DNA from 4 places in the Mesorhizobium sp. USDA 3734 genome. Region 4 is predicted to be linked to each of the others. Evidence: predicted binding sites of a transcription regulator. Region 4 holds the regulator's gene; each other region holds the start of a gene.
The links. The regulator PhoB, encoded in region 4, activates phosphate uptake and scavenging genes when phosphate is short. The targets are predictions, from matches to a motif close to TGTCATNNANCTGTCAT.

Region 1 (7,157 bases), 7.2 Mb from region 4:
TCCGCTAAAATTCGAACGATCCGCCGCAATTTTCCATAATCTCTGTCTGGCAAGGATTTCGCATGATCGCGGAATCCGGCAGCCAAGAGGCGGACACTGGCGACGACGTCGATGCGGCGCCCCCGCCGACGTCGACGCGGCGCTTCGTCGCCGCGCCGTCGCTGGTGCCCGAGCCGGAATTCTCCGGGCGCGAAGGCCTGCCCTTTCTGACATTCGTCGCCATCGTGGTGGTGGCCGGGCTGGCGCATCTGACCGGGGCACCGATCTTCATCAGCGTCGCATTGCTGGCAACCGGCCTTGCCGGTCTTGCCGTACATCTGCGCGCCAGGCGGAGCGAACACCGCACCGCCGCCCTTCTTGACGAAACCACTGCCCGCAGCCGCGCCGAGATCGAGACGCTGGCCGACCGCATGTGGGAAATGCAGGAGAGCGATGAGCGCTTTCGCGGCCTGATCGACGCGCTTGGTGATCTCGTCATCCATCGCGACCGCGATGGCTACATCGTCTATGCCAACAAGGTCTTCGCCGATCTCGTCGAAGTCGATCAACGCGACCTTGCCGGCAAGACCCTGGCGGCACTCGGCATTGAGGTTGGCATCGTTCCCGATGCCGCCTTTTCCGACCATGAGTGCCTGAGTTCCACCGATGTCGCCATCAGTACGCCGAGCGGCCCGCGTTGGTTCTCGTGGATCGAACTGTCGGTGCGTGACAAGGACAGCGATGCGGTTTCGCATCGTGCGATCGCTCGCGACATCACCGCCCGCAAACGCGCCGAATCCTCGCTGATCACCGCACGTGAGCGGGCCGAATATGCCAGCCAGGCCAAATCGCGCTTCCTCGCCACCGTCAGCCATGAAATCCGCACGCCGATGAACGGCATCATGGGCATGGCCAGGTTGCTGGCCGACACCAGCCTGTCGCCGGAGCAGCAGACCTATGTCGGCGCCGTCTCGACCTCGGCCAGCGCATTGCTCGCCCTGATCGAGGATCTTCTCGACTACTCCAAGATCGAAGCCGGGCGCTTCGACCCGGAGCCACAGCCGATGTCGGTGCGCGAGATCGCCGACAACATCATCGAGTTGCTGGCCGCGCGCGCCTTCGCCAAGGGTATCGGGCTAGGCTGCCATGTCGAACCCGACGTGCCGCAATTGATCACCGCCGATCCGGGTAAGGTCAGGCAGGTGCTGCTCAACCTTATCGGCAACGCCATCAAGTTCACCGACAGCGGCGGCGTGTTGGTGAGCATCGCACGCGCGCGCACCGAAACCAGCGACCGCGTATGCTTCACCATCGCCGATACCGGTCCGGGCCTGCATGATGAGGACCTGGATCGCATTTTCGAGGAGTTCGAGCAGGCCGACGGCACGTCGACGCGCACGCATGGCGGGGCCGGCCTCGGTCTTGCCATCTCCAGGCGCCTGGTGGCCGCCATGGGCGGCACGATCTCGGTATCCAGCCGGCTCGGCCAAGGTTCCGAATTCGTCTTCGAAATCCCGGCGATAGCGGCAACCGAAGCGCCGCAGGGCCGCCAGAACGCGCTCTCGGGCAGGCACGCGGTGATCCTGTCGAAAAACACCGTCGAGGCCGACGCCATCGCCCGCACCATCCGCGCCAATGGCGGCGCGGTCGACGTCGCCACCACCGCTGCGCAGGCCGCGCCCTTCGCCGCCGGCTGCGATGTGATTCTGGTCGATGCGGCCATGGAAGAAAGCGATGGAAGGCTGCTCAAGCGCCTGCGCCAGAGCGGTTTCTCCGACTGCGAGGCCATCACGCTGATCGCGCCGACCGACCGCGGCATGCTTGGCGAGTTCCGCGCCAGCGGCTACGCGACCTTCCTGGCCAGGCCAGTGCGTGGCGGAACGCTTCTGCGTGTGCTGTTGAGCAGCCATGCTCCCAGCCTCGCCCAGCCGCAGCCGGAAAAGCGCGGCGCGCCGTCGCTGCGCGCCGTCGGCAACCGCCAGCGGGGCCTGTCGGTGCTGATCGCCGAGGACAATGACATCAATGCCATGCTGGCCCGCGCCACGCTGTTGAAGGCAGGGCATCGCGTCAAGGTGGTCGGCAACGGCAAGGCCGCCGTCGAAGCTGTCACCGGCGCCGGGCACAGGGACCGCTTCGACGTGGTCTTGATGGATCTGCATATGCCGGTCATGGACGGGCTGGACGCGATTGCCGCCATCCGCCGCCATGAGGAAGAAACCGCCGTGTCCCCGGTGCCGATCATGGTGCTGTCGGCCGACAGCCAGGAAAAGACCCGCCATGCGGTTTTGGCCCATGGCGCCAGCGGCTTTGTCACCAAGCCGCTCGACCCTGAGGCGCTGGTCAATGCCGTCGAGGGACAGGTCGCGGCCTGAGCTTTCCATCGCCCATTCCGCGCCGTGCGATCACTTAAACGTAGCCGGTTGATCGTATTCGCCAGCCGACGAAGTATTGCCCACGACCTCGTATCACGGTACTGTCACAATCCTGTTGCACCTACACCGTATCCCCGTGCCAAGAGGGATGGCTCGAAGGAGAATCACTCGTGCATACAGTTATGCCGGAATGTGACACTCGGCCGAACGCCAGCAGCGCCTTGCTTGCCGGACGTAACGTCGATTCCGTCATAAAGGGCGCGGCACTGGGCCGTATAGGCAATCTTGAAGTGCGGCTCGCTCGCAACGAGGCCGAGATCGCGGCCGCGCAGGAAGTGCGCTACCGGGTGTTCTACGATGAACTTGGCGCCAAGAAGGACCTGTTCCGGGCCCATGACCGCCGTGACGCTGACCGGTTCGATCCGCTCTGCGACCACCTGCTGGTTTTGGACACCACGCTTTCCGGTCCCGAACATCGCCGCATCGTCGGCACCTATCGGCTGCTGCGGCAAGAAATCGCGGCCACGGCCGGAGGGTTCTATTCGGAAGGTGAATTTGAGCTGACCAAGCTCATTGCCCGTCACCCCGGCCAGCGTTTTCTCGAGCTCGGCCGCTCCTGCGTTTTGCCGGAATACCGCTCGAAGCGCACCATCGAGGCGCTGTGGCAAGGGATCTGGGCCTATATCAACCATTACGAAATCGGCGTGATGACCGGTTGCGCGTCCTTCCACGGCACCGTGCCTGCAGCGCATGCAGAGGCGCTCACCTACCTCGCCCACCACTGCCGGACGAATTCGGCCTGGGACGTGCGCGCCGTGTCCGGGCGCTACTGCTCGATGGATCTGATGCCGATCGAGGCCGTCAATGCCAAGGCGGCGATCGCTGCGATGCCGCCTTTGGTCAAGGGCTACCTGCGCGTCGGTGCCCGCATCGGTGACGGCTGCGTCATCGACCGCGAATTCTCGACGGTCGACGTCTTCGTCGTGATGCCGGTCAAGGAAATCGGCGCCCGCTACGTCAACTATTATGGCGGGGAAGCCCAGCGCTTCGCTGCGTGAGTAGGCAGTAGGCAGTAGGCAGTAGGCAGTAGGCAGTAGGCAGTAGAGAAGACGCCACGATTCACGCTCTTGTGACTATTCCCTATTCCCTCTCTTCACCGAATATCTTCCGGCCGCCGGCCTGGTCGGCTCTTGTAGGACGGAAACGACCAGCCGAATTTGAGCGCGCCGCCACGCACCAGGAACGCCGCCGCAAAACCGGCGAGGTCGGAGGCGAGCGGCGGCAGCCCGGCAAGGTCGCCAAGTGTGTAGAGGCCGGCACCCGCAAGGGCCGCTGTGACGTAGATTTCAGGCCTGAGCAGCACCGATGGCTCGCCGGCCAGGAGATCGCGCAGAATGCCGCCGAAGGTGGCGGTGAGCACGCCGGTGACGACGGAGACGACCGGCGAACCGGTAATCGCCAGTCCCTTGGCCGCGCCCATCACCGAAAAGGCGGCGAGCCCGATGGCGTCGAGCCAGAGCAGCCATTTCCAGCGCGATTCGACACGATGCGCGCTGAAGAAGACCAGCACCGCAACCACGGCGCAGATCAGCACATAACCGGAGTTGGCGACCCAGAAAACCGGCAGGTTGAGGATGACGTCGCGAAGCGTGCCGCCGCCTATCCCTGTGACGCTGGCCAGGAACAGGAAGCCGATAATGTCGAGCTGCTTGCGCGAAGCCGCAAGCGCCCCGGTCGCCGCGAAGACGGCGACACCGGCATAGTCGAGAAGCGCGATGGGGTTCATGGCAGGCCAGGGAGCAAGGGAATAGGGCAGTATGTTTAGCACGAAGCCGCACCCTTGGTGCGACTCCCCTTTTTACCTGCTGCCCTACTGCCCTACTGCCTTACCCCCCCTACTGCCCTCAATTAAGCATCTTTCTCGGCCTGCTCATTGACAGGCCCCGGCTCGACTGGCGCTTCGGCAGCGGCGAGCTTCGGGCCGCCCTTGGCGACGCCGACCATGGCTGGACGCAGCACGCGGTCGCCGATCGAATAGCCCGGCTGCACGACCTGGACCACCGTATTGGCCGGGACATCCGGGTTGGGCACTTCGAACATCGCCTGGTGGAAATTGGGATCGAACTTCTCGCCTTCCGGCGCGAGCTTCTTGACCCCGTGCCGTTCCAGTGCCGACAGCATGGCGCGCTCGGTCAAGTCGACGCCTTCGATCAGCGCCTTGAAGCCGGTGTCACCCGACGCCTTGGCCTCGGCGGGAATCGCGTCCAGCGCGCGGCGCAGATTGTCCGACACCGACAGCATGTCGCGAGCGAAATTCGCGACCGCGTAGGTGCGCGCGTCATGCACGTCGCGCGCCGTGCGGCGACGCAAGTTTTCCATCTCGGCCGCCACGCGCAGCGCGCGGTCCTTCAGCTCTTCATTTTCCTTCAGCAGCCGCACAAGGGCTTCATAGTCGCCGTCGATGCTGCCTTCCGTGCGCTCGGCAGTGGCCTCGGTTGCCTCGACTTCATCGGGCGCGCGTTCGTCTTTTGCCTGGTCGCTCATCGCCGTTTCCCGTCAATCTCGAATGATGTGGATTTTGTGCCCGATATCGAGGTTCGGCGGCCAAAAATCAAGGGGTAAGCGATTGTGGAGGCGATCAGTCAGGGCTGAGCAACGACAGGCAAGACATTTCGATTTTAATTCAAATTTTACCCTGACCGCCGGCTTTGCTTGCCACAACGGCGTGATGGGGGAACCATTCCCCTGCTGGAGGAGTTTCGAAGCCGACACAGGATTTTGAGATGATGACCCGCAACAAGGGCGAAAAGGTAGAAGGGCTGGCCACCGAGGTCAGGCGTCAGTTCGGCGCCGAGACGGTGACGCGCTTTCTGCGCACCTTGCCGGCCTTCCGCACCGAGGCCGACCTTCCCGACCGCTTCAGAGAGCTGCTCGACCGCCTCGACGGAGCGGAGAACGGTGACGTCGGCTGGCGCCGACGGTAACACGACGACCAATCTTGGCAGCAAACCTCTATCGGCAATAGCCTGAGAGAGCCGAACCATCTAAGGATGGATGCGTTGTGGTTCAAATGGAGGACGTAATGCGCAAGGTTTCGATCACATCATTGCTTTCGGCGCTTGTCGGCCTCGGCGCCGTCACCTTGGTGGCCTTTCCGGCACAAGCAGAAGATCTGCAGCTGCAATTGGGCAAACATGGCCCGCGGCTGAAGCTCATGGAAGATTGCGATCCCGCCTATGACGATTGTGAAGGTCCCCGTCGCGACGACCGGCGCGACCGCCGTCAGTCGCGAGGCTGCACGGAAGACCGGGCTCTCGACAAGGCGGACCGAATGGGCATCCGCCGCGCCAGGATAGAGGCCGTCGGCCGCCGGGAGATCCGGGTCCGTGGCATACAGCGGGGCGACCGCGTGCGCGTGACCTTCGGAACCGAGCGCGGCTGCCCTATCCTCGATCGCGAATGAAGATCGGCCCCCAAAACTGGAAAACCCGATGCTCAGACGACAAAGAGAGCTTCGGATTCCTGAACGATCGGGCTTGAAAGCCAGCCGCTTCGGCGGCGTATCATCAAGCGGGTCGGGCTTGCGGTTGGCTGGCTCGGCCGCCAAGCCACGCGACAATTACGCACAGTAATTTTGCGTGATTGTTGTCTTGCGGTGGCGGGGCACCCCGCCTATGCTTCCTGATGAACATGATTTCCCCTGAGGCGGTCGCCAACAGCAAGCGCGCCTGGTTGAAGATTCTGGCGCGCTACAAGAAGCCTGACAGGCGACGCAGCACCATCGAACTTGCCATCACACTCATCCCGTTCGCCGTGCTCTGGGGATTGTCCTCGGCAGCCTATGCCTATGGCCATTGGTGGGGACTGATCCTGATCCTTCCCGCGGCCGGGTTTCTGGTTCGCATCTTCATGATCCAGCACGATTGCGGCCACGGCTCCTTCTTCGCCAATCGCTACGCGGACGACTGGATCGGCCGCGCGCTCGGCATCCTGACGCTGACACCCTACGACTGCTGGCGGCGCGCTCACGCGACGCACCACGCCAGCGCCGGCAATCTTGACGAACGCGGCATGGGCGACATCAGGACGCTGACCGTTGCCGAATACCGGCAAATGTCATGGCGAGGCCGTCTTGCCTATCGTCTCTATCGCCACCCGCTGGTGATGTTCGGGCTCGGGCCGATCTGGCTGTTCATCTTCGAGCAAAGGCTGCCCGTCGGCATGATGCGCGGCGGCCTGACGCCCTGGGTATCGTCGATGACCACCAATCTTGGTATCGCAGTTGCAGCAGCCCTCCTCATCTGGTTCGTTGGCCCCGGCGCGTTCCTGGTGGTCCATCTGCCGATCGTCATCCTCGCCGGTTCGGCCGGCATCTGGCTGTTCTACGTCCAGCACCAGTTCGAGGAAACGGAATGGGCGAAGGATGCCGACTGGGAATTCCAGCACGCCGCCCTGCACGGATCGTCCTATTACGACCTGCCGCCGGTGCTGAACTGGTTTACCGGCAATATCGGTGTCCACCACGTCCACCACCTCTCCGCCAAGGTACCGTGTTACCGGCTGCAGGAAGTGCTGCGGGATTATCCCGAACTGCGCAGCATCGGCCGCGTCACGCTGCTCGAAAGCCTGCGCTGCGTCAAACTGGCATTGTGGGACGAAAACCGCCGCAAACTGGTGTCGTTCCGCGAGGCGCGGCTGGCGGTGTAGAAAGACCGCCGCGCCATTGGCACGGCGGCCTCCAAAATCCTGGATCAGGCCGCCTGACGCTCGTCGCGCATCAGGATCTCGCCATGGCGGATCTCGGTG
Region 2 (7,157 bases), 1.6 Mb from region 4:
GCCGGACGCGCTGTTCATGCACTGCCTGCCGGCGCATCGCGGCGAGGAAGTGACCGACGAGGTTATCGACGGGCCGCATTCGGTGGTCTTCGACGAAGCCGAGAACAGGCTCCATGCCCAGAAGGCCGTGCTCGCCTGGTGTCTCGGCGCTTGATCTCCGGAGGTGTGATGCCTATCTGCGGGCCATCACGCAAATCAAGCGCGTTTCGACGCATGCGCCCCTCAGGGCGGCATGGCCGCGCCCTGGAGCTTTGTCATGTTGGAAACCTATCAAGTGACTGAACATCACCCCAAACTCGGTGAATTCGGCTACGCTGGCGACGACCACGTCGTGCCGTTCGAGGTCGGCCCGCTCGATGTGCGCGGCCGCACCGTCCAGCTCGGTCCGATGCTCGACGCCATCCTCAGCCGCCACGATTACCCCGAGCCGGTCGCCCGCCTGCTGGCGGAGGCCTGTGTGCTGACGGTGCTGCTCGGCACCTCGCTCAAGTTCGAGGGCAAATTCATCCTGCAGACCCGCACCGACGGGCCTGTCGACATGCTGGTCGCGGATTTTTCCACGCCCTCGGCATTGCGCGCCTATGCGCGTTTCGATGCCGACCGGCTGGAGGCGCTGGTCGCGGCAGGCGAAACGTCGCAGCAGACCCTGCTCGGCAGCGGCGTGCTGGCGCTGACCATCGACCAGGGCGCTCATACGCAGCGCTATCAGGGCATCGTCCAGCTCGATGGCGAGACGCTGGAAGACGCGGCACGCACCTATTTCCGTCAGTCGGAGCAGATCCCGACCGATCTCAGGCTGTCGGTGGCCAAGCTTTTGACGCCCGGCCCCGGCGGCGCCCGCGAACAGTGGCGCGCCGGTGGCATCCTGGCGCAGTTCCTGCCGCAGTCGCCCGAGCGCATGCGCGTGCCGGATCTGCCGGGTGGCGATGGCGATCCGCGCGAGGAGATCCACGATCCGGCCGACAATTCCTGGCAGGAGTTGCTGGCGCTGCTCGGCACCATCGAGCCGACCGAACTGATCGACCCGACGATCGGCGCCGAGCGGCTGCTCTACAGGCTGTTCCACGAGCATGGCGTGCGCGTCTTCGGCGGCGTTCCGGTCGCCGACCAGTGCTCGTGCTCCAGGGACAAGATCCGCGGCATCCTCGAGGGTTTTTCCGCGCAGGAGATCAAGGACAGCACCGAGGACGGCGGCATCCACGTCGCCTGCGAATTCTGCTCGAAGCAATATGACTTCGACCCGGCGGAATTTGCTGCCCAGTAAAGTCCTTCCTTCTCCCCGTTCACGGCAGGGGAATCGCATATGGCGATTTTGAGCTTGAAGTTGGTTTGAGAAGGGATTCTTTGGGAAGGCAGTCCACTGAGGAGTGACTGCCATTTCTAGCCTTGAGAGCTATTTCGGCGCGGTCCCTGATCCGCGCGCGGCCAACGCCACGCACCGGCTTGGCGACCTGATCGTGATGATGATCGCTGCGAGCCTGTGTGGCGCGACCAGCGCAACGGAGTTTTCGTTGTTCGCGCAAGAGCGCAAACAGGCGCTGTCGCGCTTGATCGACTATGAGGAGGCGCCCAGCCACGACACCTTCTCGCGGCTGTTGCGCCTGCTCGATCCGGAGGCCTTCGGACGTGCGTTCGCCGCCTTTGCCGCGGGCTTTGCCCAGGCACGCCAGGGTGTGGTCGCACTTGATGGCAAGGCGCTGCGACGGGCCTATGAGAAAGGCCTTGCGGCCAGCCCGCCCCTGACGGTGTCAGCCTTTGCCAGCCAGACGCGGCTGTGTTTGGCGGCGGCCTCGCCCGGCGATGGAGACAATGAGGTCGAGGCTGCCCTCAAGGTCGTCGAACTCATTGATCTTACTGGTCGATTGGTCACGGCCGATGCGCTTCATTGCCACACGCGCATGGCCAAGGCCATCATTCAGCGCGGCGGCGACTATCTGCTCACGCTCAAGGGAAACCGCCGGCATTGGTTGGCTCGGGCCAAACAACAACTGGCCCAGACCACTCCCGCCGTCACTGAGCGGACCGAGACCAGCCATGGCCGCAACGAATGGCGGCAGGCAGAAGTCGTGGCGGCGCCCGACCCGCTGATGCCTGGGCACAAGGCCTTCATCCGCATCACCAGCCGGCGCGATCAGGCCAAGCCGCTGACGCGCCTGTTCATGGCCTCAACGCTGCTGTCCCCGCAGCAGGCGATCGATCTCACCAGAGCCCATTGGCAGATCGAGAACGGGCTGCATTGGATGCTCGACGTTCATCTGCGCGAGGACCTCAGCCGTGCCCGCAAGGACAACGCCCCTGCCAACACCGCGCTCCTAAACCGCATCGCCAGAAATATCCTTCAGGCCGCCGACATCGACAAAGTCCCCATCAGCCACCGTATCAAAAAATGCGCGTGGAATGACGACTATCTCATCCAGGCCATCACTCATATGCGATAGCCCTGCCGTTCACGGGGAGAAGGTGCCCGAAGGGCGGATGAGCGACTATCTGGGGTGTCAAGTTGCATTTGCGAAATCGATGCGCGCGTCGCGTGCTTTTGCATTGAGAATGACGAGCAGCTTGCGGGCGAGCGCGATGCGGATGACCATCTTCTCCTTTCCCGCGCCCTGCAACCGTTGATGGAAGGCAGCAAGGTGAGGATCGTATCTGGCGACGGTGCGGGCAACGAGGAAGAGGATGGAGCGCGGGCCTTCGCGACCACCGCGCACCGACCGGCGGCCACTGCGCTTGCCACTATCATTGGCGATCGGCGCGAGGCCCGCGAGCTTGGCGATGGCTTTGTTGGAGAGGATGCCGATCTCGGGCAGTTCGGCCATGAGGCGGGCCACGGTGCGCGAGGCGACGCCCTTGAGCGATCGGAAGGCCTGGTCGAGACAGGCCCACAAGGGATCGTCGTCGATCAGCGAGGCGATCTCGCCTTCGAGCCGGCGGCTCTGGCGCTTGAGCAGAGCAATGACCTCGTCGAGGCTGATGATGGTCTCGGCATCGCGAGCCGCGCTACGGCGCTGCTTCTGGATGGTGAGGTCGCCGGTGACCTGGGAAAGCCGGGCGACCAGCGCCTTGAGCCGTTGCTGGGCCACGCTCGGCGGCGGCGTCGGCTGCAACCGCTTGACCTGCCCGTAACGGGCGATGACGGCGGCATCGATCCTGTCGGTCTTCTCCAGATACCCCATCGCCTCGGCGAAGTAGCGAACGCTCCTCGCATTGGCCATGCCGCAGGGTTGCCCCATCTCCCACAACAGCAGGAAGGCCAACCGTTCGTAGCCGCCACTGGCCTCCATGACGACGAGTTCGACGTCATTGGCCTGACACCAGGCGGCCAGATCGGCGATGCCTCCCGCATCGTTGGCGAAACGGCCTGCCGTTCCGATCGGCTCGATATGGACGTCGAGCCAGTCTTTCGAAATATCTATTCCACAGAGGGTCTTGTTCACGGTAACCTGCCTTGTGCGTGCGATTGGAGCCAAGCGACTATTCGGTCGTGCGTGACGAAGGCGAAGATCCCAGGCTCATCCACGGTTGTAGCCGCAGGGGTAACGGGCGACTTCGCCAAGCCTCGGGCCGGACGGCCATCCAGCCCGAGGCTCAGTCGCTTCCATCGCACAAAATCATCCCTGTGCAGATACAAGGGGCAGCGCGCACTTTGGCAAATGGCCATGCGTGTCCACTCAGACGTTGTCGCGCATGGAAGACAATCTTATCAGTCCGGCGCCGCCCCTCATTGCCCTGCCGGGCATTTCTCCCCGTAGAACGGGGAGAAAGACGCTAATTCACCGTCCGCCGCGTCCCCGGCAGGTCGAGTGAGAAGGCGGGGATGGCGATGTCGAACGTCTCGCCCCGCTTGTTGCGCATCGTGTAGTGCCCGACCATGATGCCGGACGGTGTCGAAAGCGGACAACCGGACGTGTACTGGTAGCTGTCGCCGGGATTGAGTTCGGGCTGGTCGCCGACGACGCCGGGGCCGCGTACCTCCTCCACTCGGCCGGTGCCGTCGGTGATGTGCCAATAGCGCGACAACAGCTGAACGAAATCGTCCGACTGATTGTCGATCGTTATCTGATAGCCCCAGACATAGCGGTTCTCCGAGGGATCCGAGCGGTCCTCCAGATAGAACGGCCTGACCTGCACTTCGATGTTGCGCGTGACGGCGCTGTACATAAGCGGCTCCAAAACAATCCGGTAACTTTCGGCGCTCCTTGCAGGCTGGTCAACGGTGCGCGTCCTTTCATTGCCGACTGAATGGCAGGTGGCGGCAAAGAATGTCATTTAAGTGACACATGACAATGATGGTGTGCGCCGATCAGTGCCGCGCGACTCGGGCGCTCTGTCGAACTGTTGAAATCGGTCGTCCTGCCAGCCAGATTGTTCTGGCGGACCGGTTTTCTGGAGTGACCGGATCTCGATGGAACTCACTCTCATAGCCGCCACGCTTTCGACTGCCCTTATCCTCTCAAATCTCGCCAGCATCGTGCTTGCCGCCTCGCGTCTGAAACGGCGCCGCATTGTCGCGCCGCCGGCCGGCAAGCCGCTGCCGGTGTCGATCGTCGTGCCGTCGCGTGGCGTCGAGCCGTTCACGCACGAGACGCTGGAGCGTGCCTTCTCGCTCGACTGGCCGCACTACGAGCTGATCTTCTGCGTTGCCCATGCCGACGATCCGGTGATCAAAGTGATAAACAGGGCAATTGCCCGGTTTCCAAAGGTGCCGGCCCGGCTTCTGATCGGCGACGATCGCATCAGCGCCAATCCGAAACTCAACAATTGCGTCAAGGGCTGGGAAGCCGCGCGGCACGACTGGGTTGTCCTGGCCGATTCCAACGTGTTGATGCCGAGAGACTACGTCCAACACCTGATGGCTGCATGGCGGCCGGATACCGGCCTTGTCTGCTCGACGCCGATAGGCTCGCGGCCGGCCGGTTTCTGGGCCGAGGTCGAATGCGCTTTCCTCAACACGCTGCAGGCGCGCTGGCAATATGCCGGCGAGGCGCTTGGCCTTGGCTTTGCCCAGGGCAAGAGCATGCTCTGGAACAAGCCGATGCTCGACGCCAATGGCGGCATCCGCGCGCTGGCCGCCGAGATCGCCGAGGATGCCGCCGCGACCAAGCTGGTCAATGGCCTCGGCCTGCGAGTCAATCTCGTCGCCGCGCCCTTCGAGCAGCCGCTTGGCCGGCGCACGTTTGACGAGATCTGGTCGCGTCAGGCCCGCTGGGCGCGCCTGCGCCGCGTCACCTTCCCGCTGTTCTTCGCACCCGAGATCCTGACTGGCGCGGTGGTGCCGCTGGTGCTCGCGCTGATTGCGGCGGCAAGTGCCGGTGTCAGCCTCTGGGCAACCGCAATTGCCGTATTGGCCGCCTTCTATCTTCCCGAGTGCGCCCTGGCCTGGTCCAAGGGCTGGTACCTGTCGCCACGCATGGTTGCCGCGATCATGGCGCGCGACCTGATCCTGCCGGCGATGTGGGCGCGCGGCTGGCTCGGCGGCGCCGTCGACTGGCGCGGCAATGCGATGACCATCGGCACCAAGGCGGCCGAGCTGGAAGAGACGCCGTCCGGCGCCTGAAAGCCCTCTTATTTGGCCTTCAGCGCCTGTGCGATATCCTCTAGCAGATCGTCGGTGTCTTCCAGGCCGACCGACAGTCTGAGCGTGCCCGGTCCGATGCCGAGCTCGGCGCGCGCCTCGTCACTCAGATTCTTGTGCGTCGTCGTCGCCGGGTGGGTGATCAGGCTCTTGGCATCGCCGAGATTGTTGGAGATCAGCACGATGTCGAGCGCATTCTGCAAGGCGAAGGCCGCCTGCTTGCCGCCCTTGACGTCGAGGCAGATCAGCGTCGAGCCGCCCGACATCTGCTTCTTGACGATATCGGCCTGCGGGTGGTCGGCGCGGCCGGGATAGATGACACGGGCGATTTCCGGCCGCTCGGCCAGGAAATCCGCGATCTTGCTTGCGCTTTCCGTCTGCTGGCGCACCCGCAGCGGCAGCGTTTCCAGGCCCTTCAGCAGCGTCCAGGCGTTGAAGGGCGACAGGCTTGGTCCGGTATGGCGGAAATAATCGTGCAGGTTCTCGTCGATCCACTTCTTGTCCGACAGGATGACGCCGCCGAGGCAGCGCCCCTGGCCATCGATGTGCTTGGTCGCCGAATAGACGACGATATGCGCACCGAGCTGCAGCGGCTTCTGCTGCAGCGGCGTGGCGAAGACATTGTCGACGATCAGCCGCGCCCCGATCGAATTGGCAAGCGAAGCGACGGCGGCGATGTCGACCACTTCCAGCGTCGGATTGGTCGGGCTCTCCAGGAAGAACAGCTTGGTGTTCGGCTTGACCGCCTTTTCCCAGTTGGCGATGTCGGTGCCGTCGACCAGCGTCGCCTCGATGCCGTATCTCGGGGCCAGCGTCTCGACCACCCAGCGGCAGGAACCGAACAACGCGCGCGCCGCCACGATATGGTCGCCGGCCTTGGCGCTGCACAGGAGCGCTGCCGTCACCGCGGCCATGCCGGAGGCGGTGGCGCGGGCGTCTTCGGCACCTTCGAGCGCGCACATGCGTTTTTCGAACATGTCGACGGTCGGATTGGCGTAGCGCGAATAGATGAAGCCCGGCTCCTCACCCTTGAAGCGGGCTTCGGCGGCCTGCGCCGTTTCGTAGACATAGCCCTGGGTGAGGTAAATCGCTTCCGACGTTTCGCCGAAACCGGAACGCAGCGTTCCGCTATGCACGAGTGCTGTCTGAGGCTTCCAGTTGCGCTTCTTGGTGCTCATCGCTCTTCTTCCAGACACAAAAAAACCGGCCGCGAAAGTCGCAACCGGTCCATACGGCCTTGCGGCCCGACGGTCCTTTAGCGACTTGTTTAACGTGGCTGCAAGCCGACCGGCCAAATCACCACGGGATAACGACCCTTTAGACCCGCGCCACGCTTGCGTCAATTGCCGGCTTCATTAAGAGGTTTGTACCAAGCAGGTTCCGCAAAAGCCTGCCCTCGGGCTTGACCAGAGGGTGTTCCACGGTTTTGCGGCAAGAACCTGCGACAAGAAAATCGTCCGGTCTTGGAGCGGAGCCAGCTTTGCGGCAGACAGGCATTCTTCCCGATCAGGACATCTCAGCGCTGTTCCAGTCCGGCGCGCTGAAGTCGGCGCGCGCGCTTGACGCCGACCAGATCCAGCCGGCC
Region 3 (7,157 bases), 3.9 Mb from region 4:
CTTGTTCTGGCTGGAGTTCTCTTAGCCGCCAATAGTCCGGCCAGGGCGGCTGATATCGAGGACCTCTACAGCTCTCAGACCATCGTCACCGGCCAGGGCGAGCCAAACCGCCAGGCAGGTTTCAAGATCTGCCTCGATGCGGTTCTGGTCCGGGTTTCCGGCGACCAACGCCTGCTGGAAAAACCGGAGATGACGGCACTGCGCGACAAGGCCGGCGGCTTCGTCACTGGCTTCCGTTACCGCGACCGCATGGAAGGCATTCCGGTTCATGACGAGCAAGGTACGCATGACCGGCCGCATGACCTTTATTGCCAGTACACGCCGGCGACGATCGACCCGGTGCTGGCTTCGCTCGGCAGCAAGCCCTGGCTGGCCGAACGGCCGACGCTCTCGGTCGTCCTAGCTGTGGATGACTCGCGCCGACATTTCGTCCTTACCCGTGACGGGGACGAAAACCCGTACATGATAGAGTCTTTTCAATCGGCCGCAGGCCCCATGGCGATGTCGATTGTCGTTCCGAACAGGGCCGCGCTCGCCAAGGCCGGACTCACTTTCGACGAGGTGGGGCCTATCTCACCCGAACTGCTAGGCAGTGTTGCAAGAAGTATTGGCAGCCGCCAAGTCTTGGCCGGCAGCCTCGTGTGGAGCGACAAGGAACTGGGCTGGATCGCCGATTGGCGGCTTAAAGAGGACGGGAAGACCTATCATTGGCAAGTGCGCGGCGTTAGTTTCGACGAAGCGTTTCGTGTCGCCATGCGCGGTGCTGCTCAGGTCCTTTCGGGCAATGGATCGCCTTGACAGGCCGTGCTGCCCTCAGGGCGATTTGCTGGCACAAACGTGTCGCATTGGTCAGCGGCAAGGGCTCGTGATAAAAGCCGCCGATCTGGAGTTTTGGCGATGAACAAATTCACCCCGACAAAGCCAGCCGGCGCGCGCAGCGTCGACGACATCACCGGCAGCCGCCGCTTGCGCCGCATGCGCAAGGCCGACTGGTCGCGCCGTCTGGTGCAAGAGAACAGGCTTTCGGTTGACGACCTGATCTGGCCGATCTTCGTCGTTGACGGCAAGAATATCCGCGAGCCGATCGCCGCTATGCCGGGCGTCTTCCGCCTGTCGATCGATCTCGCCGTCAAGGAGGCCGAACGCGCGGCAAAACTCGGCATTCCCGCCCTCGCCACCTTCCCCAATGTCGACATCTCGCTGCGCGACCAGACCGGTTCGCACATCCTCGACCCCAACAACGTCATCAACCGCGCCACCCGCGCGATCAAGGATGCGGTGCCGGAGATCGGCATCATCACCGACGCCGCGCTCGACCCGTTCACCAGCCACGGCCATGACGGCATCCTGCGCGACGGCATCATCGTCAATGACGAGACGGTGGAACAGGTGACCGCCGCGGCCGTCATCCAGGCGGCGGCCGGCGCCGACATCATTGCGCCGTCCGACATGATGGACGGCCGCATCGGCGCCATCCGCGACGCGCTCGACGCCAACGGTTTCCAGGATGTGGCGATCATGTCCTATGCGACCAAATTCGCCTCGGCCTTCTACGGCCCCTATCGCGAGGCGGTGGGCACCGCCGGCCTGCTCAAGGGCGACAAGAAGACCTACTACATCGACCACGCCAATTCCGACGAGGCGGTGCGCGAAGCCGAGCAGGATATCGCCGAAGGCGCCGACATGCTGATGGTCAAGCCCGGCCTGCCCTATCTCGACATCATCCGGCGGCTCAAGGACGAATTCCAGATGCCGACCTTCGCCTATCAGGTGTCGGGCGAGTATTCGATGATCAAGGCTGCCGGTGCCAATGGCTGGATCGATGGCGAGAAGGCGATGCTGGAATCACTGCTCGCCTTCAAGCGCGCCGGCTGCGACGGCATCTTGACCTATTTCGCGCCCGAAGTGGCGGAACTGCTGAAGGGATAATTTCTCTTCCGACGAAGGCCGGTCGCGGCGACCGATGTCGGCGAATCCGCTTCGACATCCCTAACAATTTCCGGCTCCTGGCCGGGGAATCCACAGGAGGGTCGCTTGACCCATAGCCTGGGCTTCGTTCGAACTTGAAAATACCGCTTGCAATTCACAATCAGTTTGCTACAAAACAACTGCTTGCAAAATACAACTGGTTATCGAGGAGACTCGCATGTCCAAACTTCGCGTCAACGCTTTCAGCCTGTCGCTCGACGGCTACGGCGCCGGTCCCGATCAAGATCTGACCAATCCGCTCGGCGTCGGCGGGGAATCCCTGCACAAATGGGCTTTCGGCACCCGCACCTTCCGAAAGATGTTCGGCGAGGAAGGCGGCGCGGACGGCATTGACGAGGACTTTGCCGCGCGCAGCTTCGAGAATGTCGGCGCTTGGATCCTCGGCCGCAACATGTTCGGGCCGATCCGCGGCGAATGGCCTGACGATAGCTGGAAGGGCTGGTGGGGCGACAACCCGCCATACCACGTGCCGGTTTTCGTGCTGACCCACCACAAGCGCGAACCGATCGTCATGGAGGGCGGCACGACCTTTTATTTCATCACCGACGGCATCCATTCGGCGCTTGAACAGGCAAAAGCAGCGGCTGATAGCAAGGACGTGCGGGTGGGCGGCGGCGTCGCCACCATCCAGCAATACCTTCAGGAGAAGCTGATCGACGAGATGCATCTGGCGATCGCGCCGGTGCTGCTCGGCGCGGGCGAGAACCTTTTTGCCGGCCTCGACATGCTCAAGCTCGGTTATGTCTGCAGCGAGCAGGTGGCGACGCCGCTCGCCACGCATGTGGTCATCAAGCGGGTTTAGGTGGAGAGCCAATCTCCCCCCGTGTGGGGGAGATGGCCGGCAGGCCAGAGGGGGGCGCTGTCCCTCCAGCGCTTCAATCCATAGCGGCTTTGCGTTTGGCCTGTTTTCGACAGGCTGTGGAGAGGCTGGCGATCCTGCACGCCCCCCTCTGCCCTGCCGGGCATCTCCCCCACGGGGATCGCAGCTTCGTCTATCTCAATACTTCTCCGGCACGTAGAGCTCGCGCGGCAGCGTCTGGCGCTCGTATTCGGGATTGAAAACGCGTTCCGGCAACGTGATCTCTTCGTGTGGGACCTCTTCATAGGGCATCTGCTTGAGCAGGTGGTCGATGCAGTTCAGCCGCGCCCGCTTCTTGTCGTTGCCTTCGACGATGAACCAGGGGGCTTCCGGGATGTTGGTGCGCACGAAGGTCTCTTCCTTGGCCTTGGTGTACTGCTCCCAGCGCACGCGCGACTGCAGGTCCATCGGCGACAGTTTCCACTGCTTCATCGGATCGTGGATGCGCATCAGGAAGCGCATCTGCTGTTCCTCGTCGGTGATCGAGAACCAGTATTTGACCACGGTGATGCCCGAGCGGACCAGCATGCGCTCGAACTCCGGCACGTCGCGAAAGAACTCTTCCACCTGATCAGGCTGGGCAAAACCCATCACCCGCTCGACGCCCGAGCGGTTGTACCAGGAGCGGTCGAACAGCACGATCTCGCCGCCAGCCGGCAGATGCGGCACGTAGCGCTGGAAATACCATTGCGATTTCTCGCGCTCGGTCGGCGCCGGCAGTGCCACGACACGGCAGATGCGCGGGTTGAGCCGCTGGGTGATCCGCTTGATGACGCCGCCCTTGCCGGCCGAGTCGCGCCCCTCGAAGATCACCACCAGCTTCTTCTTGTGGTAGGCGACCCAGGACTGCAGCTTGATCAATTCGGACTGCAAGGTGATCAACTCGCGAAAATACTGCATGCGATCGATCGAAGGCGGATGCGCGTTCTTGTAGATCTTGGCGATCTCCATCGACAGCGCCGGCTCCGACATTTCGAGCTCATAGTCCTCGTCGAGCGTGTCGGCGAGCTCGGCTTCAAGCCAGTCCTTGGCAGGAGAATTCTGTTTTAGCTCGGTCATATCAGCTGCTCCGCTTGCACGCTCTGTCGATCCACGTCCGGCGCCCCAAACTCCCGGCTTATGGCCGGAACGGCAACACCCTGAGCCGACTTCAATATAGGCCGGCAATGACGGTTTTATTGCAGCCCGAGCGCGATCACGGCGGCCGCCAATCCGTCGAGACATGATCGATCCGTCGTCGTGGCATGGAGACAAGCCGCCCAAATTGTCCTACAAATAGCGGCCACATTCGGGGCACCCTCCCCAGCCCCCTTCCCAACGCAATCGCGAGGACTGACATGGAATACCGCACCCTCGGCCGTTCCGGCCTGAAAGTTTCGACACTGACCATGGGCACCATGACCTTCGGCGGCGCCGGCGCGTTTTCGGCGGTCGGCAAGACCGACCTCGACGAGGCGCGCCGGATGATCGACCTCTGTATCGATGCCGGCATCAACGTCATCGACACCGCCAATGTCTATTCGAACGGCATTTCGGAAGAGATCATCGGTGAAGCGCTCGGCGGCAAGCGCAAGGGCGACGTGCTGATCGCCTCCAAGGCGCGGATGCGGATCGGCAAAGGTCCGAACGATGAAGGCCTGTCGCGCCACCATCTGATCCGCGAATGCGAGAAGAGCCTGAAGCGGCTTAGGACCGACGTCATCGACATCTACTTCCTGCACGAATGGGATGGCGTGACACCGCTGGAGGAAACCATCGCCGCGCTCGATACTTTGGTTGCCCAAGGCAAGATCCGCTATGTCGGCTGCTCCAACTATTCCGGCTGGCAGGTGATGAAGGCGCTCGGCATCAGCGACAGCCATCACCAGCCGCGCTTCGTCACCCAGCAGATCCACTACACGCTGGAAGCGCGCGAGGCGGAGTATGAATTGCTGCCGATTTCCGTCGACCAGGGGCTGGGCGTTCTGGTCTGGAGCCCGCTTGCCGGCGGATTGCTGTCCGGCAAATACCGCCGCGACAGCCCCACCGCCCGCCAGCTCGCCGGCTGGTCGGAACCGCCGATCCGCGACGAGGACCGGCTGTGGCGGATCGTCGATGTGCTTGTCGAGATCGGCACCCAGCGCGGCGTGTCGGCGGCGCAGGTGGCACTGGCCTGGCTGCTTGGCCGGCCGGCCGTCAGTTCACTGGTGATCGGCGGCAGGACCGAAACGCAGTTCCGGGACAATATCGCGGCGGCAAGCCTGGTGCTCGCCGACGACGAACGCAGCCGCCTCGACGCGGTCAGCCGGCCACCCCTGCTCTATCCCTACTGGCACCAGCAACTGACCGCAAAGGACCGCTTCGGCCCCGCTGATCTCGTTCTTGACCGCAGCGGCATCTGACGAGCGGGTGCCGAGGCACGCGGCGTTCTAAAGCGCGGCGCGGTTGAACGGATTTAGGCACCGCGCTTTAGGTTTCTGTTGTCATACACGTCGTCCTCCCAAAACCGGCGCCACTTTTGGGCGCATGCATTAACCCTGGATGAAACGCCAGACCTCGGGATCAGGGTCGATCTGGCCGCTGAGCACGAAATATTTGTAGAGCACGAGCAGGGAGATCGCCTGCTCGTCCTGCTCGTTGGAGAATTGGCGGCAATAGGCATTGGCCGCGGCGATGATGCGTTGCGCCTCGGCCGGGTGGTGTTCGAAATAGCGCACCTTGTCCGCGACATCGGCGAAATCCGGCTCGAGCGGCACATAGTGGACACCGGCCTCGAGTTGCTTTTCCGCAAACCATGTCTCGTATGTCGGCAACGGCATCAGGCAGAGCGAATTGGAATTCAGGATCCATTTGAGATTGGTCGCCACGTCGTTGCCTTCGAGCGAGACGATGTAGCGGCAACGCAGCTGTTGGCTGATGCTGAGAAAAGGTTTGCTGTACTCGGCCGGCGCATACGGCTTGTGTGAGCCAGCGTCGCAGAACGGCAGATCGCGCACGGCGTCCAGGAACCTCGTCCGTATCGGATTGTTGAGATCGCCGCGCCAGACTACGACCGGGCGTTTGTCGGCGAATGCAGCTGCGTCGGCCGGCATGTGAAAATGCCGGAACTTGTTGAATTTCATGATCACCGCATTGCTGTCGTCCGCGCGGATCGGCCGATCCTTGACGAGCGTCGGCACCTTCGGCACCTCGATGACGTCGCCGAATTCGACGTCGACGAGCAATGCCGGGTCGAAATAGCGGGCAAACTCCCTGAGGTCGTAATAGTACATGGTCGGCGTGGAGGGCAGCTCGTCGAGACGCACCGCAGCCGGGCTGGGCGAAAACGCATGCTGCAGCTTGTTGTAGTAGTTCAGCCGCCGCCGCACCGCCTCATCCGAGAGCCTGGCCTGTTCGAGGCGGCTCGCCAGCCGGCGACGGAAGAGTGCCTGCGGGGCGATGTCGCGCAAGACGTTGCGCGCATAGTAGAAAACCCTTGCCGTCGTTCGTTGTATGGTGGCCATGGTTCACTTGATCAAAACAAACGGGCAGATCGCTGCGCAGTGTGTTGGCGCCCCTGTTCTCCCCTACACCATTGTGCCGCCGATCTTGCAAGCCCCGGACCATCATCGACGCGAACCGCAGGGGACCATCGCTTCAGCTGTTGTGTTTGACGGCTAATGCTCCTAGGCAGGACCATAGCCGCGAGGCAGTGAAAAGGAGCCGATATGGCGCGACCACCAAATTACGATCAGGAACGCAAGGAACGCGACCGCCAGAAAGCGGCCAAAAAGGCCGAGAAGCTGGCAGCCAAGGTTGCGGCGCGGGAACGTTCGAAGCCCGAGGACGAGACCGAAGGCGAAACCGAAACGGCGAAGTGACGGCAAAAGGCCCGCAGATGCGGGCCATGCCTCAATCCAGATCGCCGCCCAGATCGCCGCCTTGTATCAGGCGGGCGCCTTGTCGCTGACAAACACGTCCACTTCGCGCGCTGCCGCAATGAAGGCGCGCCTGGCATTCATCGCCGGCTTGTCGCCGGCCAGCGCGTCATGGCAGGCCTGCAGCGCCGCGCGATGCTTGGGGCTGCGCTTGCCGGGCCAGCTGTTGAGGAGGTAGTCGGAAGCCTCACGCGCCGTACGCAAGAGCTGAGTGCTTCCCGCCGCGACTGACTTCACAGTCACAGGTGTTTCAAATCGGTTGTTTTCCATCGCCGCTCCTTACGCCATCGGCGTCTGCGAAGCGAGGCCGAAAGTGCGCATACGTCCCGAGGCCGCCCTTTGCGCGGCGCGTACCCTGCCCTGCACTGATCGTTTGGAGCACTTTTCCTGGAATTGCCCTGTCCCTTTGTTGA
Region 4 (7,157 bases):
CAATGAGGGCGTTGCCAACAACGTCTCGCAGACCGGCGGTGCGATCGGCTATGTCGAATACGCCTATGCCAAGCAGAACAAGCTCACCTACACCGACATGATGAACAAGGATGGCAAGAAGGTTGAGCCGACGGCTGCAGCCTTCTCGGCCGCGGCCGCCAATGCCGACTGGAACTCGCAGCCGGGCTATGGCGTCATTCTCGCCAACCAGGCGGGTGCGGAATCCTGGCCGATGACGGCGGCAACATGGGTTCTTCTGTACAAGAAGCCCGATGATGCCGCTGCCACGGGTGAAGCGCTCAAGTTCTTCGCCTGGTCCTATGCCAAGGGCGACGAGATGGCCAGCGAACTCGACTACGTCCCGATGCCTGACAACGTGGTCAAGAGCATTGAGGAGACCTGGGCCAAGGAAGTCGTCGGCAGCGACGGCAAGCCGATCTACTCGGCCATGTAATCCTTGACAGGGAGGGCGCCTTCCAGGCGCCCTCCCGTTTTTCTTTCGAACGCGAGGGCTAGATGACTACCGTTTCCGAAGCCATGCCATCGTTAGCCGCCATGCAGGCCAGGGAAGCGACGGTGCGGCGCTTCGCGCTCACGGATGCGATTTTCCGGGCGGCCACACGCTTCTCCGCCATTCTCGTTCTGCTGATCCTGGGCGGCGTCGCGATTTCGCTGTTCGTCGGATCATGGCAGGCGATGTCGACTTTTGGCGTATCGTTTCTGACAACCGAGAGCTGGAATCCGGTCACCGAGAAGTTTGGTGCGCTGGCGCCGATCTACGGCACCGTCGTCACCGCGGCCATCTCCATCCTGATTGCGGTGCCGATCGGCATCGGCATTGCGATATTCCTGACCGAGCTGTGCCCGCGCCCGCTGCGTAGGCCGATCGGCATCGCGGTCGAACTTCTGGCCGGCATCCCATCGATCATCTATGGCATATGGGGCCTGTTCATCTTCGCTCCTTTCGTGCAGACCACGATCCAGCCTTTCTTCATCAATCTTTTCCATGACGTCCCGGTATTATCGAGCCTCTTTGCCGGCCCGCCCTACGGCATCGGCCTGCTGACATCGTCGATGATCCTTGCCATCATGGTGCTGCCCTTCATCACCTCGATCACCAAGGACGTCTTCGACACGGTGCCGGCGGTGCTGAAAGAGTCCGCTTACGGCATTGGCTGCACGACCTGGGAGGTTACGCGCCGCGTCGTCATTCCCTACACCCGCGTCGGCATCATGGGTGGTGTCATGCTGGGATTGGGCAGGGCACTTGGCGAGACCATGGCGGTGACCTTCGTCATCGGCAATGCGCACCGTATCAGCGCCTCGCTGTTCGCGCCTGGCACGACGATTTCAGCGACCATCGCCAATGAATTCACCGAGGCCGATGGCGAGCTTTACACGTCATCGCTGATTGCTCTGGGCCTGATCCTTTTCGTCATCACCTTCCTGATCCTTGCCATCGCACGTTACATGCTGATGCGCATCGATCGCCGAACCGGAGCCTGACCGATGTCGACAGCCACATCGCTTCACCGCCGTCGCAAGACGAGGAATTCCGTGATGATGACGCTTTGTCTGGTCGCGGCGGGCATCGGCCTTGCCTGGCTGGCGCTCATTCTCGGCGCGCTTCTCTACAAGGGTCTCGCAGGCCTTTCGTTGTCGGTGTTCACCGAAATGACGCCGCCGCCCGGCGATGCCGGTGGCCTGCTCAACGCCATCTATGGCAGCGTGGTGATGACGGTCATCGCCGTCATCGTCGGCACGCCGATCGGCGTGCTGGCCGGGACCTATATGGCCGAGTATGGCCGCTTCTCGCGCCTCACCACGATCGTGCGCTTCATCAACGACATCCTGTTGTCCGCACCGTCGATCATCATCGGCCTGTTCGTCTACGAGCTCCTGGTGCGGCCGATGGGGCATTTCTCGGCCCTTGCCGGTTCCGTCGCGCTCGCCATCCTCGTCATCCCGGTTGTCGTGCGTACCACCGAAGACATGCTGAATTTGGTGCCGAACGCCTTGCGCGAAGCCGGCACCGCGATCGGCGCGCCGCGCTGGGTGGTCATCAAGTCGGTGGCCTACCGTGCCGCGCTTTCCGGTATCGTCACCGGCATCTTGCTGTCGATCGCCCGCATCTCCGGCGAGACGGCACCGCTGCTCTTCACAGCGCTCAACAACCAGTTCTGGTCGAGCAATCTCAACGCGCCGATGGCCAGCCTGCCTGTCACCATCTTCCAGTTCGCTCTCAGCCCTTACGAGGAATGGCAGCAACTGGCCTGGACCGGTGCACTCATCATCACATTGACGGTTCTCGCGCTCAGCATCGTTGCTCGCAGCCTGACCGGACGCAGAGAGGACAAATGAGCCAGATGTTGTCTCCAGACATGACGATCGCTGCCGAGGCAGCCGCCAAGATCAAGATCGAGGTGAAGAACCTCAACTTCTACTACGGCCAGTCGAAGGCGCTGAAGGACATCACGCTGTCCTTGCCCGAGCGCAGCGTCACCGCCTTCATCGGGCCTTCGGGTTGCGGGAAGTCGACGCTGCTGCGCGTCTTCAACCGCATCTACGAACTCTATCCCAAGCAGACCGCCGAGGGTCAGGTGCTGCTTGACGGCCAGAACGTCCTCGACCGCTCGCAGGATCTCAACCTGCTGCGGACCAAGATCGGCATGGTGTTCCAGAAGCCGACGCCATTTCCGATGTCGATCTATGAAAACATCGCTTTCGGCGTCAGGCTCTATGAAAAGCTCAGCAAGTCCGAGATGGACGGCCGTGTCGAGCAGGCGCTGAAGCGCGCGGCACTCTGGACCGAGGTCAAGGACAAGCTCAACGCCAGCGGCCTCAGCCTCTCCGGCGGCCAGCAGCAGCGGCTCTGCATCGCCCGCACCGTGGCGGTGAAGCCGGAAGTCATCCTGCTCGACGAGCCGGCCTCGGCGCTTGACCCGCTGTCGACCGCCAAGATCGAAGAGCTGATCGACGAGTTGCAAGCCGACTACACGATCGTCATCGTCACCCACAACATGCAGCAGGCGGCGCGCGTGTCGAAGCAGACGGCCTTCATGTATCTGGGCGAACTGGTCGAGTTCGACCGCACCGAGAAGATCTTCACGTCGCCCCGCGAGAAGCGCACGCAGGACTACATCACCGGCCGCTTCGGCTGAGTTCAGGCATACGAGGGACAAGATCATGGGCGAACACACAGTCGCTTCTTTCGACGAGGATCTCGGACAGATCAGCAGGCTCATCAGTGACATGGGCGATCTCGCCGGCTCGATGGTCGGTGGCGCCACCAAGGCGCTTTTGAATTCCGACAACGCCCTGGCACAGCGCGTCGTCTCCGACGATGCGATCATGGATGCGCGCCAGCGCGAGCTCGACGACCGCGCCATCACCTTGATCGCCAAGCGGCAGCCGATGGCCGACGATCTGCGCCATGTCGTCGGTTCGATCCGCATGGCCGGCGATCTCGAACGCATCGGCGACCTTGCCAAGAACATCGCCAAGCGCGTCGGCACCGTCGGCCTCAGCGTCACGCCGCGCGAGTTGTCGCATTCCATCGACGCAATGGCGCAGCTGGTGCTGATCCAGGTGCAGGGCGTGATCGAGGAGTATGCGGCCCGCGACGCCGCGGCCCTGGCAAAACTGCGTGCCGACGACGAACGCATCGACGTCAAATACACCTCGGTGTTCCGCGAACTCCTGACCTACATGATGGAAGACCCGCGCAACATCACGGCCTGCACGCATCTGTTGTTCTGCGCCAAGAACCTCGAGCGCATCGGTGACCATGTGACCAACATCGCCGAAAATGCCTATTATGTTCTGACCGGCACGCAGCTGCCCGCCAATCGTCCGAAGCAGGACGAGACGGCAATGTCCGCGCCGGCGGCATGACGACAGGGGTGACCAGTCTATGATCGCGCCACGCATCATGGTGGTGGAGGATGAGGAGCCGCTAGGCGTGCTGCTCCGCTACAATCTCGAATCCGAAGGCTACCAGGTCGAGGTGGTGACGCGCGGCGACGAGGCCGAGATCCGGCTGCAGGAGAACGTTCCCGACCTTCTGGTGCTCGACTGGATGGTGCCTGCGGTTTCCGGCATCGAACTCTGTCGTCGGCTAAGAATGCGTCCCGAGACCGAGCGGCTGCCGATCATCATGCTGACCGCGCGCGGCGAGGAAAGCGACCGCGTGCGTGGCCTGTCGACCGGCGCCGACGACTATCTGGTCAAGCCGTTCTCGACACCGGAATTCATGGCTAGGGTAAAGGCGCTGCTGCGCCGCGCCAAGCCGGAAGTGCTGTCCAGCGTGCTCAAGGTCGGCGACATCGTGCTCGATCGCGAGTCGCACCGGGTCTATCGCAAGAAGAGCGAGATCCGGCTCGGGCCGACCGAATTCCGCCTGCTCGAGTTCATGATGCGCCATCCCGGCCGCGTGTTCTCGCGCAGCCAACTGCTCGACAATGTCTGGGGCGAGACGATCTATATCGACGAGCGCACGGTCGATGTGCATGTCGGCCGGCTGCGCAAGGCGGTCAACAATGGCCGCATGCCGGATGTCATCCGCACCATTCGTGGGGCCGGATACGCGATCAGGGAAGACTGAACTCCCTCGTTTGAACTCACGCCACGTTCTTGCCGGTGAGGCCGGATCTCGTCTGCGCGCCGGGTGCAAAAATCTCCTGGTCGACGAAGGTCAGCGCGCGCATGGCGCAGCCTTCGCGGATCAGCGGCAGTTCGTTCGGCTCGGTGTCGAAGGAAATCGATTTCGAGTGCTGGCCGCCGGCGGTCTGGGCAATCGCCTTGCGCAATGCGGGCTCGATCAGGTCGAAGGCAGCGGCGCTGACGCCGACCATGGCAACGGGCGCCGGATCGATCAGCGCGAACAGGCTGCCGAGACCGTAGCCGAGCGCTTCGCCGGCCTTGCGATAGGCCTCGCGCTCGGGGCCATCCTTTTCGCGGGCCGCGGTCGCCAAGGCGCGCATGTCGGCGTCGCTGACATCGGCGACGGGTTCTGCGTCCTCACCCAACTGCCTGGCGTTGCGCCAGATGGCGTAGTTGCCGGCATAAGCTTCGACGCAGCCGCGCCGTCCGCAGCGACACAGCGCACCGTTCGGCTGATGGATCATGTGGCCGAACTCACCGCCCGAGGAATGAGTGCCGGTGAACAGCTCGCCCTTCAGCACCAGGCCCATGCCGATGCCGTGCGACAAAAGGATGGCGATGAAATCGTCGCGGTAGCGATCAGGATCTCGCCATCGCAGCGCTATCGCCATCATGTTGCAGTCGTTTTCCATGGTGGCGGGGATGCCGAACTCGTCCTCGAGTATGTCGGCGAAGGCGATGTCGGTGTGCGGCGTGATCGGCGACCACAACATGGCGCGGGCGCGGGTGTCGGTGATGCCCTGGATCGCCAGCGCGATGCGGGCGACGCTGCGGACGTCAAGGTCGGGGTCCTCAAGACGGCGCCGCACGATGGCGACGCATTCGCCGATCAGCGCCTCGCGGGACATCGTCAATGTGTCCAGCCGGCGCTGTTCCTCTGATATCACTTGGCCGGCATAGTCGATGACGGCGACGGAGAGAAAATTCAGCGACAGCACCACGGTCATCACCGCCGCCGCTTCCGGATTGAGGCCGAGGCCGACCTGCGGCCGGCCGCGTTTGAGCGAGCCGGCCTCGCTTGGTTTGCTTTCGGTCAGGATGCCTTCGCCGATCAGGTCGGAGGAGATCGCCGATATGGTCGAGTGGCTGAGGCCCGTGGTCGCGGCGATCTCGGTGCGTGATGGTTGTCCGGCGCGGCGCACGGCCGCAATCACCATCGCCCGGTTGCGCCGGCGCAAATCGTCGTGGCGGATTCCGACCGACATGTTTACTCAAGTCCTCCCGGTCGCCGCGGCTCTCCGTGCCCCTCGAACGCTGTCGGCAACGCAGGCAAATACTGGCAGAAGCCGCCCACTCTGTCATTTATTTATTCCGGAGCTCGAAAAAAATTCGCGAGCACATCAAAATCCATCAGAATCAATGTTGACAGCGTTCGGGTGTTGGACCAGTATTTTTTCGAGGCTCGAAAAAATAGAGCCTCTGTGCCGGCCTTCGGGTCAGTTTGGTCGCGCCATACGCGGCGCAGGGAGGATATTATGAAAAGATTCACAGCCGCCATCCTGGCGGGTGCCGCCATGTCGCTGACGCTCGCGTCGGTTGCGCAGGCGAAGGACAAGGTCATTGGCGTTTCGTGGTCCAACTTCCAGGAAGAGCGCTGGAAGACCGACGAGGCCGCCATGAAGACGGCGATCGAGGCCGCCGGCGACAAGTACATCTCCGCCGATGCGCAGTCCAATCCCGGCAAGCAGCTTACCGATGTCGAAAGCCTGATCTCGCAGGGCGCCAATTCGCTGATCATCCTGGCGCAGGATGCCTCGGCCATCGGCCCGGCGGTGCAGAAGGCGCTGGACGAAGGTATTCCGGTCGTCGGCTATGACCGTCTGATCGAGAACAAGGACGTCTTCTATCTGACCTTCGACAATAAGGAAGTCGGCCGCATGCAGGCCCGCGAAGTGTTCAAGGTCAAGCCGGAAGGCAACTATGTCTTCATCAAGGGTTCGGGTGCCGATCCGAATGCCGACTTCCTGTTCTCGGGCTCGATGGAAGTGCTCAAGGAAGCCATCGACAGCGGCAAGATCAAGAATGTCGGCGAGGCCTATACGGACGGCTGGCTGCCCGCCAACGCCCAGAAGAACATGGAACAGTTCCTCACCGCCAACGACAACAAGGTCGATGCCGTGGTCGCGGCCAATGACGGCACAGCCGGCGGCGTCGTCGCGGCGCTGACGGCGCAGGGCCTTGCCGGCACCGTGCCGGTCTCGGGTCAGGACGGCGATCACGCCGCGCTGAACCGCATCGCGCTCGGCACGCAGACCGTGTCGGTGTGGAAGGACGCGCGCGAACTCGGCAAGAACGCCGCAGAGATCGCCTCGCAGCTCGCCGACGGCAAGAAGACGAGCGACATCGCCGGCGCCAAGGACTTCACGACGCCTGGCGGCAACACCGTCAAGTCGCTGTTCCTGACCCCGGTTGCCATCACCAAGGACAATCTCAACGTGGTCATCGACGCCGGCTGGATCAAGAAGGACGAAGTCTGCGCGGGCGTCGCCGCCGGC

Region 1: the regulator PhoB is predicted to act here: its motif matches at 2,454-2,470, upstream of olsB (l-ornithine N(alpha)-acyltransferase).
Region 2: the regulator PhoB is predicted to act here: its motif matches at 4,261-4,277, upstream of ACZ89F_RS27660 (ceramide glucosyltransferase).
Region 3: the regulator PhoB is predicted to act here: its motif matches at 4,015-4,031, upstream of ppk2 (polyphosphate kinase 2).

What each region holds. Positions count from the first base shown of each region.
Region 1 is NZ_JBWCCW010000001.1:141,401-148,557, reverse strand. It holds gene ACZ89F_RS00710 (hybrid sensor histidine kinase/response regulator) at 63-2,351, shown strand; gene olsB (l-ornithine N(alpha)-acyltransferase) at 2,534-3,409, shown strand; gene ACZ89F_RS00700 (trimeric intracellular cation channel family protein) at 3,505-4,137, opposite strand; gene grpE (nucleotide exchange factor GrpE) at 4,260-4,895, opposite strand; gene ACZ89F_RS00690 (hypothetical protein) at 5,135-5,335, shown strand; gene ACZ89F_RS00685 (hypothetical protein) at 5,434-5,814, shown strand; gene ACZ89F_RS00680 (fatty acid desaturase) at 6,036-7,058, shown strand; gene ACZ89F_RS00675 (DJ-1/PfpI family protein) at 7,103-7,157, opposite strand, start outside.
Region 2 is NZ_JBWCCW010000001.1:5,769,059-5,776,215, reverse strand. It holds gene argF (ornithine carbamoyltransferase) at 1-154, shown strand, start outside; gene ACZ89F_RS27680 (Hsp33 family molecular chaperone) at 233-1,264, shown strand; gene ACZ89F_RS27675 (ISAs1 family transposase) at 1,368-2,438, shown strand; gene ACZ89F_RS27670 (IS110 family RNA-guided transposase) at 2,496-3,434, opposite strand; gene apaG (Co2+/Mg2+ efflux protein ApaG) at 3,766-4,158, opposite strand; gene ACZ89F_RS27660 (ceramide glucosyltransferase) at 4,403-5,554, shown strand; gene ACZ89F_RS27655 (O-succinylhomoserine sulfhydrylase) at 5,563-6,750, opposite strand; SAM riboswitch at 6,808-6,885, opposite strand; gene ACZ89F_RS27650 (2'-deoxycytidine 5'-triphosphate deaminase) at 7,053-7,157, shown strand, end outside.
Region 3 is NZ_JBWCCW010000001.1:3,443,191-3,450,347, forward strand. It holds gene ACZ89F_RS16910 (DUF2066 domain-containing protein) at 1-798, shown strand, start outside; gene hemB (porphobilinogen synthase) at 898-1,929, shown strand; gene ACZ89F_RS16920 (dihydrofolate reductase family protein) at 2,147-2,791, shown strand; gene ppk2 (polyphosphate kinase 2) at 2,987-3,907, opposite strand; gene ACZ89F_RS16930 (aldo/keto reductase) at 4,186-5,229, shown strand; gene ACZ89F_RS16935 (glycosyl transferase family 90) at 5,359-6,330, opposite strand; gene ACZ89F_RS16940 (hypothetical protein) at 6,535-6,687, shown strand; gene ACZ89F_RS16945 (DUF982 domain-containing protein) at 6,754-6,948, opposite strand.
Region 4 is NZ_JBWCCW010000001.1:7,365,987-7,373,143, forward strand. It holds gene pstS (phosphate ABC transporter substrate-binding protein PstS) at 1-454, shown strand, start outside; gene pstC (phosphate ABC transporter permease subunit PstC) at 517-1,506, shown strand; gene pstA (phosphate ABC transporter permease PstA) at 1,510-2,361, shown strand; gene pstB (phosphate ABC transporter ATP-binding protein PstB) at 2,358-3,161, shown strand; gene phoU (phosphate signaling complex protein PhoU) at 3,187-3,894, shown strand; gene phoB (phosphate regulon transcriptional regulator PhoB) at 3,914-4,603, shown strand; gene ACZ89F_RS35380 (ROK family protein) at 4,620-5,867, opposite strand; gene xylF (D-xylose ABC transporter substrate-binding protein) at 6,138-7,157, shown strand, end outside.